One region of the Rhizobium fabae genome, then DNA from elsewhere that is predicted to be linked to it. Evidence: riboswitches for the same ligand, from Rfam matches in the RefSeq annotation. Region 1 holds a riboswitch; the other holds the start of a gene.

Evidence for each region. Region 1 has a riboswitch for FMN ahead of EFB14_RS25825 (DMT family transporter). Riboswitches for the same ligand answer to the same signal wherever they lie in the genome.
Region 2: another riboswitch for FMN. It lies ahead of EFB14_RS00325 (6,7-dimethyl-8-ribityllumazine synthase); the one in region 1 lies ahead of EFB14_RS25825 (DMT family transporter).

The regions. Positions count from the first base shown of each region.
Region 1 is NZ_ML133658.1:63,833-68,713, forward strand. It holds gene lon (endopeptidase La) at 1-880, shown strand, start outside; gene hupB (DNA-binding protein HupB) at 1,086-1,361, shown strand; FMN riboswitch at 1,473-1,624, shown strand; gene EFB14_RS25825 (DMT family transporter) at 1,707-2,615, shown strand; gene EFB14_RS25830 (aldo/keto reductase) at 2,751-3,737, opposite strand; gene EFB14_RS25835 ((R)-mandelonitrile lyase) at 3,953-4,375, shown strand; gene EFB14_RS25840 (class I SAM-dependent methyltransferase) at 4,382-4,881, opposite strand, start outside.
Region 2 is NZ_ML133645.1:56,633-61,513, forward strand. It holds gene EFB14_RS00300 (adenylate/guanylate cyclase domain-containing protein) at 1-18, opposite strand, end outside; gene EFB14_RS00305 (dihydrofolate reductase family protein) at 356-913, opposite strand; gene EFB14_RS00310 (hypothetical protein) at 1,329-1,553, shown strand; gene EFB14_RS00315 (GCG_CRPN prefix-to-repeats domain-containing protein) at 1,628-1,951, opposite strand; gene EFB14_RS00320 (SRPBCC family protein) at 2,137-2,583, opposite strand; FMN riboswitch at 2,958-3,100, shown strand; gene EFB14_RS00325 (6,7-dimethyl-8-ribityllumazine synthase) at 3,181-3,615, shown strand; gene EFB14_RS00330 (VOC family protein) at 3,785-4,474, shown strand; gene EFB14_RS00340 (DUF1194 domain-containing protein) at 4,773-4,881, opposite strand, start outside.

The DNA of each region.
Region 1 (4,881 bases):
CAAGGAACATGCGTTGCAGCCGGAAGAGTTTTCGGTCAGCGACGACGCCCTGATGGCGATCAGCCAGCAGTACACCCGCGAGGCCGGTGTCCGCAGCTTCGAACGCGAATTGATGAAGCTCGCCCGCAAGGCGGTGACCGAGATCATCAAGGGCAAGACGAAGTCCGTTCATGTGACGGCCGCCAACATTGCCGACTATCTGGGCGTTCCGCGCTTCCGCCATGGCGAAGCCGAGGGCGAGGATCAGATCGGTGTCGTGACCGGTCTTGCCTGGACAGAAGTCGGCGGCGAGTTGCTGACCATCGAAGGCGTGATGATGCCGGGCAAGGGCCGCATGACGGTCACCGGCAATCTGAAGGACGTGATGAAGGAATCGATCTCGGCAGCGGCCTCCTATGTCCGCTCGCGCGCCGTCGATTTCGGCATCGAGCCGCCGCGCTTCGACAAGAGCGACATCCACGTGCACTTGCCGGAAGGCGCGACGCCGAAGGATGGTCCCTCGGCCGGCGTCGCCATGGCGACCGCCATCGTCTCGATCATGACCGGCATCCCGGTGAGCAGGCATGTGGCCATGACCGGTGAAATCACCCTTCGCGGCCGCGTGCTGCCGATCGGCGGTCTCAAGGAAAAGCTGCTTGCAGCGCTTCGCGGCGGCATCAAGAAGGTGCTGATTCCGGAGGAAAACGCCAAGGACTTGGCGGAGATTCCGGACAACGTGAAGAACAACATGGAGATCATCCCGGTATCCCGCATGGGCGAGGTGATCAAGCATGCGTTGATCCGCCGGCCGGAGCCGATCGAGTGGGACGGCACGGTGGAAACACCGGTCATTGCATCGGTCGAAGGCCTTGATGATACAGGCGCAACCATAGCGCATTGAGTGGCGCTTGCCACATTTATGCCCAATTGGCGCAAAAGACGCGAAAAGGCTGGCGGAAACGCCAGCCTTTTTTGTGAAAACGTCATGGAGACGCTTGCTTTTCCTTGATTTGCAGGGCTTTTGGGTTTTCGGCGGGCCTGATGAAACCTATTCGGCGCCTAGCTTACATTGAGTCGTTTCATACCATTTAGAAAGGGGTGGAAACATGAACAAGAATGAACTCGTGTCCGCAGTAGCCGAAAAGGCTGGACTGACGAAGTCTGACGCGGCTTCCGCTGTCGATGCGGTTTTCGACGTTGTACAGGCTGAACTCAAGAACAAGGGCGACATCCGCCTCGCGGGTTTCGGTAGCTTCACTGTTTCTCATCGTGCCGCAACGAAGGGCCGCAACCCGTCGACCGGCGCTGAAGTCGACATTCCCGCACGTAACGTGCCGAAGTTCACGCCCGGCAAGGGCCTGAAGGATGCCGTCAACGGCTGATTAGATAGTCCGCCAGCCGTACACGAGAGCGGTTGCGCAGGATTTTTGAGGGGTTCGGCATCGCCGGACCCCTTTTCGTTTGCTCCCTGCAACGCTTTGTTCTACGAACGAAACCGTTCTCAGGGCGGGGTGAAAGTCCCCACCGGCGGTAAGGGCTGCGGCTCGAGCCCGCGAGCGCCTTCCGGAGCCTCGGCGAGGGAAGGGTCAGCAGATCCGGTGCAATTCCGGAGCCGACGGTATAGTCCGGATGAAAGAGAATGAGCATGGCCGCGTGCGGGCAGGGAACTGTCGGCGTTTGCGTGCCGTTGGCTCATGCGTCCTGATTTGTGTTAGTCCCTGTTCAGGATCGAAGACATGAATCAGAATTCCCTTGCAGTCTCGCAATCCCGCGCCTTTGCCGGCGCCGCTTTCATGGTGCTTGGAGGCGTGGCCTTCTCGCTCCTCAACGTCGTCACCCAGTGGCTGACCATGGAGCTCGCCTTTCCCTCGGCCTCTACGGCTTTCTGGCAATATGCCTTCGCCTTCCTCTTTTCCTTGCCTTTCCTGCGCAAGGCCGGCCTTTCGGCAATGCGCACCAAATATCCGTGGCGGCATGTCGTGCGCGTTGTCTTTGCCGCGCTCGGTGTCGAGGCCTGGGTTTCGGGCCTTGCCTCGGTGCCGATCTGGCAGGCGATCGCACTCGTCATGACCTCGCCCTTCTTCATCATCCTTGGCGCGCGACTGTTTCTCGGCGAACGTGTCGGTTCGGCGCGATGGGCGGCAACGGCCGTCGGCTTCGCCGGCGCGATGATCATCCTCCAGCCATGGTCGGACAGCTTCACCTGGGCCGCATTGCTGCCTGTTCTCTCAGCGCTGCTCTGGGGCGCCTCGTCGCTCATCACGAAGAGCCTGACCGGTATCGAGAAGCCGGAGACGATTACCGTCTGGCTGCTGGTGCTGCTGACCCCAATCAACGGCGGTCTGGCGCTTGCCGCGGGCTTTGCGGTGCCGACGGGTGCGGCGCTCGCGCTCTTCCTGCTGGCGGGCCTCCTGACGGTCGTGGCGCAATATCTGCTGACCCTTGCCTATGCCAGCGCCGATGCCGCCTATGTGCAGCCGTTCGACGATCTGAAGCTGCCGCTGAACGTGCTCGCCGGCTGGCTGTTCTTCGGCTATGCGCCGGCCGGCTACCTTTGGCTGGGGGCAGCACTCATTCTTGGCTCGTCGCTCTTCATCATGAGGAACGAGATGCGCCGGGAAAGGGACGCAGCCTGACGCAAGCCCTCTGAAATGTCGCTCCGGACTTGCGTCCGGCGCGCGTGGAACGATGACGAGAATCGATGAAACGCAAATGGCCGGGCGAAAACCCGGCCATCTGCGTTTCGGCTATTTGTTCTCGAGTGTCGACGCCTACCAGCGCTGATGCACATGCGGGGCGATCAGCCGCTCGTAGATCTCGCGCGTTGCCGCCATGACATCGGCCGAAAGCGGCGCGAGGTCGGCAGCGGCGGCGTTGGCCTTGGCCTGCTCGGCATTGCGGGCGCCGGGAATGACGACGGTGACGGCATCGCTCATCAGGATCCAGCGCAACGCAAAGGTGGCCATGGTCGCCCCTGCCGGAACGAGCTTGCGCACTTCCTCGACCGCCTGAAGGCCGACGTCGAAGGGAACGCCCGCGAAGGTCTCGCCGACATCAAAGGCTTCGCCGTGGCGGTTGAAGTTGCGATGGTCATCATTGGCGAATTGGGTGTCGCGGGTAATCTTGCCGGAGAGCAGGCCGCTTGCGAGCGGCACGCGGGCGATGATCGCAACGTTCCTGCGGCGCGCTTCCTGGAAGAACAGGTGATCCGGGCGCTGGCGGAAGATGTTGTAGATGATCTGGATGCTAACGACGCCGGGATATTCGATCGCCTTCAATCCGTCCTCGACCTTTTCGACGCTGACGCCGTAACCCTTGATCTTGCCGGCCTTCTGCAGCTCGTTCAGTCTCTCGAAGACTTCAGGCTGGTAAAGCACTTCACGCGGCGGGCAGTGCAACTGCATGAGGTCGAGGCTGTCGACGGCGAGATTCTCAAGGCTACGGTCAATGAAGCCTTCCAGATTGGCCTTGGTATAGCCTTCGGCGACATGCGGGTTGAGGCGCCGGCCTGCCTTGGTGGCGACCATCGGGCGTTCTCCGCCGCGCGCCTTCAACACGTCGGCGATGATCTTTTCGGAGCGGCCGTCGCCGTAAACGTCGGCTGTGTCGATGAAGGTCATGCCGGCATCGAGCGCGGCATTCAGCGCCGCGCGTCCGTCCACCTCGCTGATATCGCCCCAGGATCCGCCGATCTGCCAGGCGCCGAAGCCGACATTGGTGACGGTGAAAGGCATGCGGCCGAAAGCATGGTGTTTCATGAAAAGTCCTCCCTACTGCTTGTCGCCTGGAAGCGTGCAGCGACGACATGCACAAAAACAAAGAGCCGACGCGTCGCATAAATCAAGCACGATGCGGTGCGCATTAGCGATGAAAGACCCCGGACTATCAGGCAGGCGACTGCGCGGCAATTGACGATCCGGCTTTGATCGGTCGCCTCGATGAAATATCGTCGCGTTACAAGGCTTCAACCGCAATGGATGGAAAAGGAAAGATCATGGAGATCACACCCGCCGGCTCTCGCCCCTCGATGAAGGCGCCGGCCGACTATTTCACCGGCGCCGTTCGCCAGGACCCGCTGATGGAAGCGCCGGCGCCGGCTCGGGTGAGGGCAACCTCCGTCACCTTCGAGCCTGGCGCCCGCACGGCCTGGCACACACATCCGCTCGGCCAGACGCTGATCGTTACATCAGGCAAGGGACTCGCCCAGAGCTGGGGCGGGGAAATCCGCGAGATCAGGATCGGCGACACGATCTGGTTCGCGCCGGGCGAAAAACATTGGCACGGTGCTGCTCCGGACACGGCAATGACGCATATCGCCATCCATGAAGCGCTGGATGGCAGTGTCGCAGACTGGTTGGAGCAGGTGAGCGACGAACAATATTCCGGCAAGGAGTGAAGCGGTTCAGAGCCGCTTCAGGCAATAGGAAAAATGCGCGTGCGATTCGACCGTCAGGAACTCGAATTGCCAGCCATAATCCTTGCAGAACTTGGTAACCGCCTCGACGACGCCGTAGACGATCGGCTTGACGGTGTTGCCGGTGCAGAAATCATGCCCGGCAATGCGTCCCGTCCGCTTCACCTTCTTCTCGCAGAGTAGGAGTTCCTGCCAGGTGAGCTCGAAGGAATGGTCGGTATCGATATAGGCCCAATCGAGAAAATCGTCCTCGAATTCCGCAAGTTTTTCGAGCGATGTGCCCTGCATCAGATGCAGCCGGCCGGCCTCGATCTCGGCCGCGAACTTCGTATGGATCGAATCGAGGCCGGAGCTGTAGCGATCCATCGACCAGGGATCGATGAGGTAGAGCTGGGCCGGCCGGTTCTTTTCCAGGATCTCCGCCGTATATTCGCCGAAGGCCGCTCCCACCTCGACCCCGATGCCGCCGTTCGGGATGCGGTAGAGCA
Region 2 (4,881 bases), on a different contig from region 1:
GGAGGAAGGCAGATCCATGCCCCAGCATCGCACCGCCTCGGGACGTTCGCAAGCGAACGTTCCCGTAGCCCTTCAGGACGCCGCCGTCGTCCGGAGGCTGTTGGCAGCCCATTGCAAAACCCGCGTCGTCATCCTCGCCCTGAAATGACGGGAATACACCGTTACGGGCAATCAGCGTCGCCGGCACCAACCGCGAATGTTAGGCGCGAGTGAAGCGGCTTGGAAATCGGCCAGCGTGTCGGCGGACTTCGGTTGTCGAAGAGGGCGGGCATGTCGAGCCGCTTGATTAGGAGCCGATAGTCCATAGGTCCCTCCGTGCCTTGATGCTGGCGACCACAAGCGAGTGACGGCTGGCTCAGCGGCGGACGCGGTAGCGGATGTGCGTGGCCTCGGGTGTATCGATCACCCGAACAATCTCCAACTCGACGCGCGATGGCAAGACTTCGAACATTCGGCGGCCACTTCCGAACAAGACTGGAACCTGGTGTATTTGCAGTTCGTCGAGCACGCCAGCTTCCAGCGCCCGTTGCGCCGTATACGCGCCAAGCATCAACACGTCCCGGTCCCCGGCGGCGGCCTTCGCCTGCGCCATTGCGCTCGCGATCCCGTCGCTCACGTATTTGACCAACGGATAATTCGCGACGGATGGCCCGGGCGGCCTGTGACTGGGTACGAAGATCGGGACACCGTGATTGTCACCGCCCCAGTGATCGACCTGCTCCACGGTTCGCCGACCCGCCAGAATCGCACCTGGCGCGTTCCATTCGTCCCACAATTGTCCGACCGGTCCGGTCGGTCGGGAAAAATCCCCGTACCACTCGTGCAGCCGCATAAAGTCGTCGCCGCCGGGATTGCCCACTTCATCGTTGGGCCCGGCGATATACCCGTCCAGTGACATGGACATGAAGAGCACTGATTTAGACACTTTTATCTCCTGTGGTCTTTTTCCAAACTGGGGCGGTGGGAATTCGCTCTGCGGCTGGGCTATTGATGCAAAAGCTCGTTCATACGGTCTTGATGTTCCCAAGGACGCTCGAGCGACGCTGACGCCGACATCCCGAATACGGATTTTGGGTACTGCCCTATCTCACAAGGGGCCGAACCATGCTCGAGCCGACGAGGCGCGAGCTCGTTTAGTTCGTGGCGATCCCTGCTTCCTTTCGGCTCTTGCGCCCGCCGCCATCCCCCGCAGCTCCTGTCAACCCCACCGCCAAACAACCCTGTGGAAAACCGTTCATCACGGTGGAAAACAAAGAAAAAAACACTTTAAACTTGCGCGGATTTGATTCCATTATGCGCCTGTTGTCTCGTGTGATTGAGGGGTTGCGATGGGCACGACATACTGGCCGAAAGATCCGCTTGATGGAAATGACATGACGCTGCTGACGTCGATCCTTCGGCGATGGTGCACGCGTTACGGGATCGAATTCACTGCCGAAGAGAGCAAGCGGAAAGCCAGGGAACTCGTCGAATGGTTCGAGTTCGGCGTCAAGGATCCGGTCGAGCTCGAAGAGCTGATCGACGGCAAGTACTGGCTGGTCAGCCAGATCTGAACGCCCGCAGGCGCTCATGAAAAAGCCGGCGAACCATGGCGCCGGCTTCATCGATCTGTCTCTGAACGAGACCTTTAGTCGTCATCCCGCCAACGGCGTTCGCGATCCCAACGCCGCCCCTCGCGCCAGCCTGGACCATCCCAGTCGCGGCGATGATGCCGTTCCCAGCCCCCGCCCCAGCCCCAGCGCGGCGGACCGCCGTAGAAGACCACCGCCGGCGGGCGGCGCCAGTTCGGCCTGCACTCACCCCAGCCCGTCATGTGCCAGCCGCGGCCGCACTCATAGTCGGCCTTGACGATATTGCTCTGAACGTTGATTGACCCGACCGGCATCGCTTCAGCTGTGCCAATCGAGAGGCTGCCAGCGAGCAAGGCAGCCGCGATAGAAAGTGCCTTCATAACGAACTCCAATTCAATCCAGCCAGGCGCACCTTAGGGCTGCCAAATTGAACCGGGGATGAATTGCATGTTCATGTTTGCGGGCGAAAAAGCGCCTGTCCGGACCGCCGGGCGGCACGCCGCCCGGCTGCTTTTTTGCGCAATAACAGTCGGTTGCGGACGCGGTGACACCCTCGGAAAACCGTTCATTTCCTGCCGCCAAAGACATCCGGACCGGGATCGCGCCCGGCGGCGACCTCGGAAAGCCGCCCGAGATAATGCACCCAGCCTTCTGTATGGCCGGCGCATTGCTCAGCACTCGGCAGGCCGCTATGGGTGAGCCGCAGCAGCGTTCCGTCCGGCTGCTCGATCAGGTCGATTTCGACCAGGCTCGAGCCCGGCGGCACCACCTCGCTGCCGTCCCAGCCGAAGCTGTAGGCCAGGCGATGAACCGGCACCACCTCGCGAAACGAGCCGCGCGCGAAGCGGGCGCCGGTGACGTTGACAAGATAGAGCCCGCCCGGCTCAGGCTCGATCTGCGCCTCCGTTCCCATCCAGCGCAGGATTTTCTCCGGATCGGTCATCAGCGCAAACACCGCAGCAGGCGGCGCCGCGATATGCGCCTCGCGGCGCACGACAAAGGGGTCTTGCATCACATTCTCCCGTGGTTGCTGCTCTGCCTACTATGACGCGGCACGACATGCTTTTTCGACATGGATCTCCCCACGGGAAGCATTTAGGCGCAAGGAGACGCTCAGCAAGGGCGTGCACCCGCCTCGCCCTTCGAGGCCCCTGCGGGGCACCTCAGGATGAGGCTCTCGTGAGCGTCGGCGCAGCATCCTCCAACCGACCTCACCTGGGCGCGGCACCCTCCAACGCTCCTCATCCTGAGGTGCGTAGGCCGAAGGCCGGAGCCTCGAAGGACGCGCGCCAACATCACTTCTTGCATCCCTCAACACCATCTCCTCTCGCCGCCCACAAGGCATTTCCCACCTCTTGCCAGCCCGCCGCCCTGCCCCTATGTTCGCGCCGTTCTCAGGGCGGGGTGAAAGTCCCTACCGGCGGTATGCGATTTCGATTGCGAGCCCGCGAGCGCCTTCCTTGGAAGGGTCAGCAGATCAGGTGAGATGCCTGAGCCGACGGTCATAGTCCGGATGAAAGAGAACGCGCGTTCCTGCTGCCCTTACCGGCAGCCGGTGAACGCTCGTGATCGCCTTGGGTGACGTGTCTGTACGCCAAAGGAGATGACCATGACACCCACCCGCTATGCCTTCGTCAAAGCCGGCTGGCACGCCGATATCGTCGACCGTGCGCTCGAAGGTTTCCAACAGCTTGTTCCCGCTGAACAGATCGATGTGTTCGACGTTCCCGGCGCTTTCGAAATGCCGCTGCTGTCGCGCGATCTTGCGGCGAGCGGCCGCTACGGCGCCGTCATCGCCGCCGCCTTGGTCGTCGACGGCGGAATCTATCGCCACGACTTCGTCGCCCAGGCCGTCGTCGACGGGCTGATGCGCGCCGGCATGGATACGGGCGTGCCGGTGCTGTCGGTCTCGCTGACGCCGCATCACTATCAGGAAACCGAGCACCATCAGCAGATCTACCGCGCCCACTTCGTCGAGAAGGGCCGCGAGGCCGCCCGCGCGGCCCTGATGATCGGAAAGACGCGCGCCGCTCTTGCCGCTTGATGGCGACGCGACGGGAAGGCGGCGGGAACAGTTCCCGCCGTCTCGATCCCTCGCCCTGCCGGCCGCATCGGACAGAATAATTGATTCGACGCCCCCGCCGCGCTGTGGTCCACTCACCCTCGACATGTATCGCCATTCTTAATGCGTCCAACCCTCAAGGGAGCTGAAGATGAGCAATGCTATGCGCAGTGAAACCCCCATTGAAACCCCGAGAACGCGACCGGTCGACACCAAGCTCGAAGTGGTCGTCATCCCCGTTTCCGACGTCGACCGTGCCAAACGTTTTTACGACGGCCTGGGCTGGCGGCTCGACGCCGATTTCGCCAATGATGCCGATTTCCGGGTGATCCAGTTTACGCCGCCCGGCTCCGGCTGTGCGATCATCTTCGGGAAAAACATCACCGCCGCCGCCCCCGGCTCCGCCCAGGGCCTTTACCTCGTCGTCTCCGACATCGAGGCCGCCCGCCGCGATCTCATCGCCCGCGGTGTCGAGGTAAGCGACGTCTTCCACGACGCCGCAGGCGTCTATGCCGGCAAGGACGAGCCCTATCTCTTCGGACGGCTGCGCATCGTCGGCCGCGATCCCGACCACCGCAGCTACCGTTCCTTCGCCTCGTTCAAGGACCCTGACGGCAATGGCTGGCTGTTCCAGGAAGTCACCACCCGCCTGCCCGGCCGCATCGACGCCGACGAGACGGCCTTCTCGACCTCAAGCGACCTGGCCGCCGCCCTGCGCCGCGCCGCCACCGCCCACGGCGAACACGAGAAACGAAACGGCGGCAAACACGACGACAACTGGCCGGACTGGTACGCCGAATACATGGTCAGCGAACGCGCGGGCCGGGAGTTGCCATTGTAGGTGACGGCAGACGTAGAGAGCACTCGCCTCACCCTTCCTCAGGGTGAGGCCGTCGTGTGCCGTGGCCACCCCCCTCTGCCCTGCCGGGCATCTCCCCCACAGGTGGGGAGATTGGCTGGGCGCGCTGGCTTCCCCAAACAACTGGCCGTCACATGAACCGTAAATTCAGGGCGAGGCATTGCCTCCTGCCGATCTCCCCACCTGTGGGGGAGATGCCCGGCAGGGCAGAGGGGGGTGTCCCACGGCATACCCTCTCCTCTCGTCCCAAGACGCGCAGGCCCACCTGCAAACCACCAGCTCACCGTTCGAAAAAATCCCGCCATTGCTTCTCGCCAACCAGACAATCGGCCGCGGGCGCGGCCCCCGCCGTCTCCTGCACCGTCGCCGGCGGCGAAAGGCCGCTGATT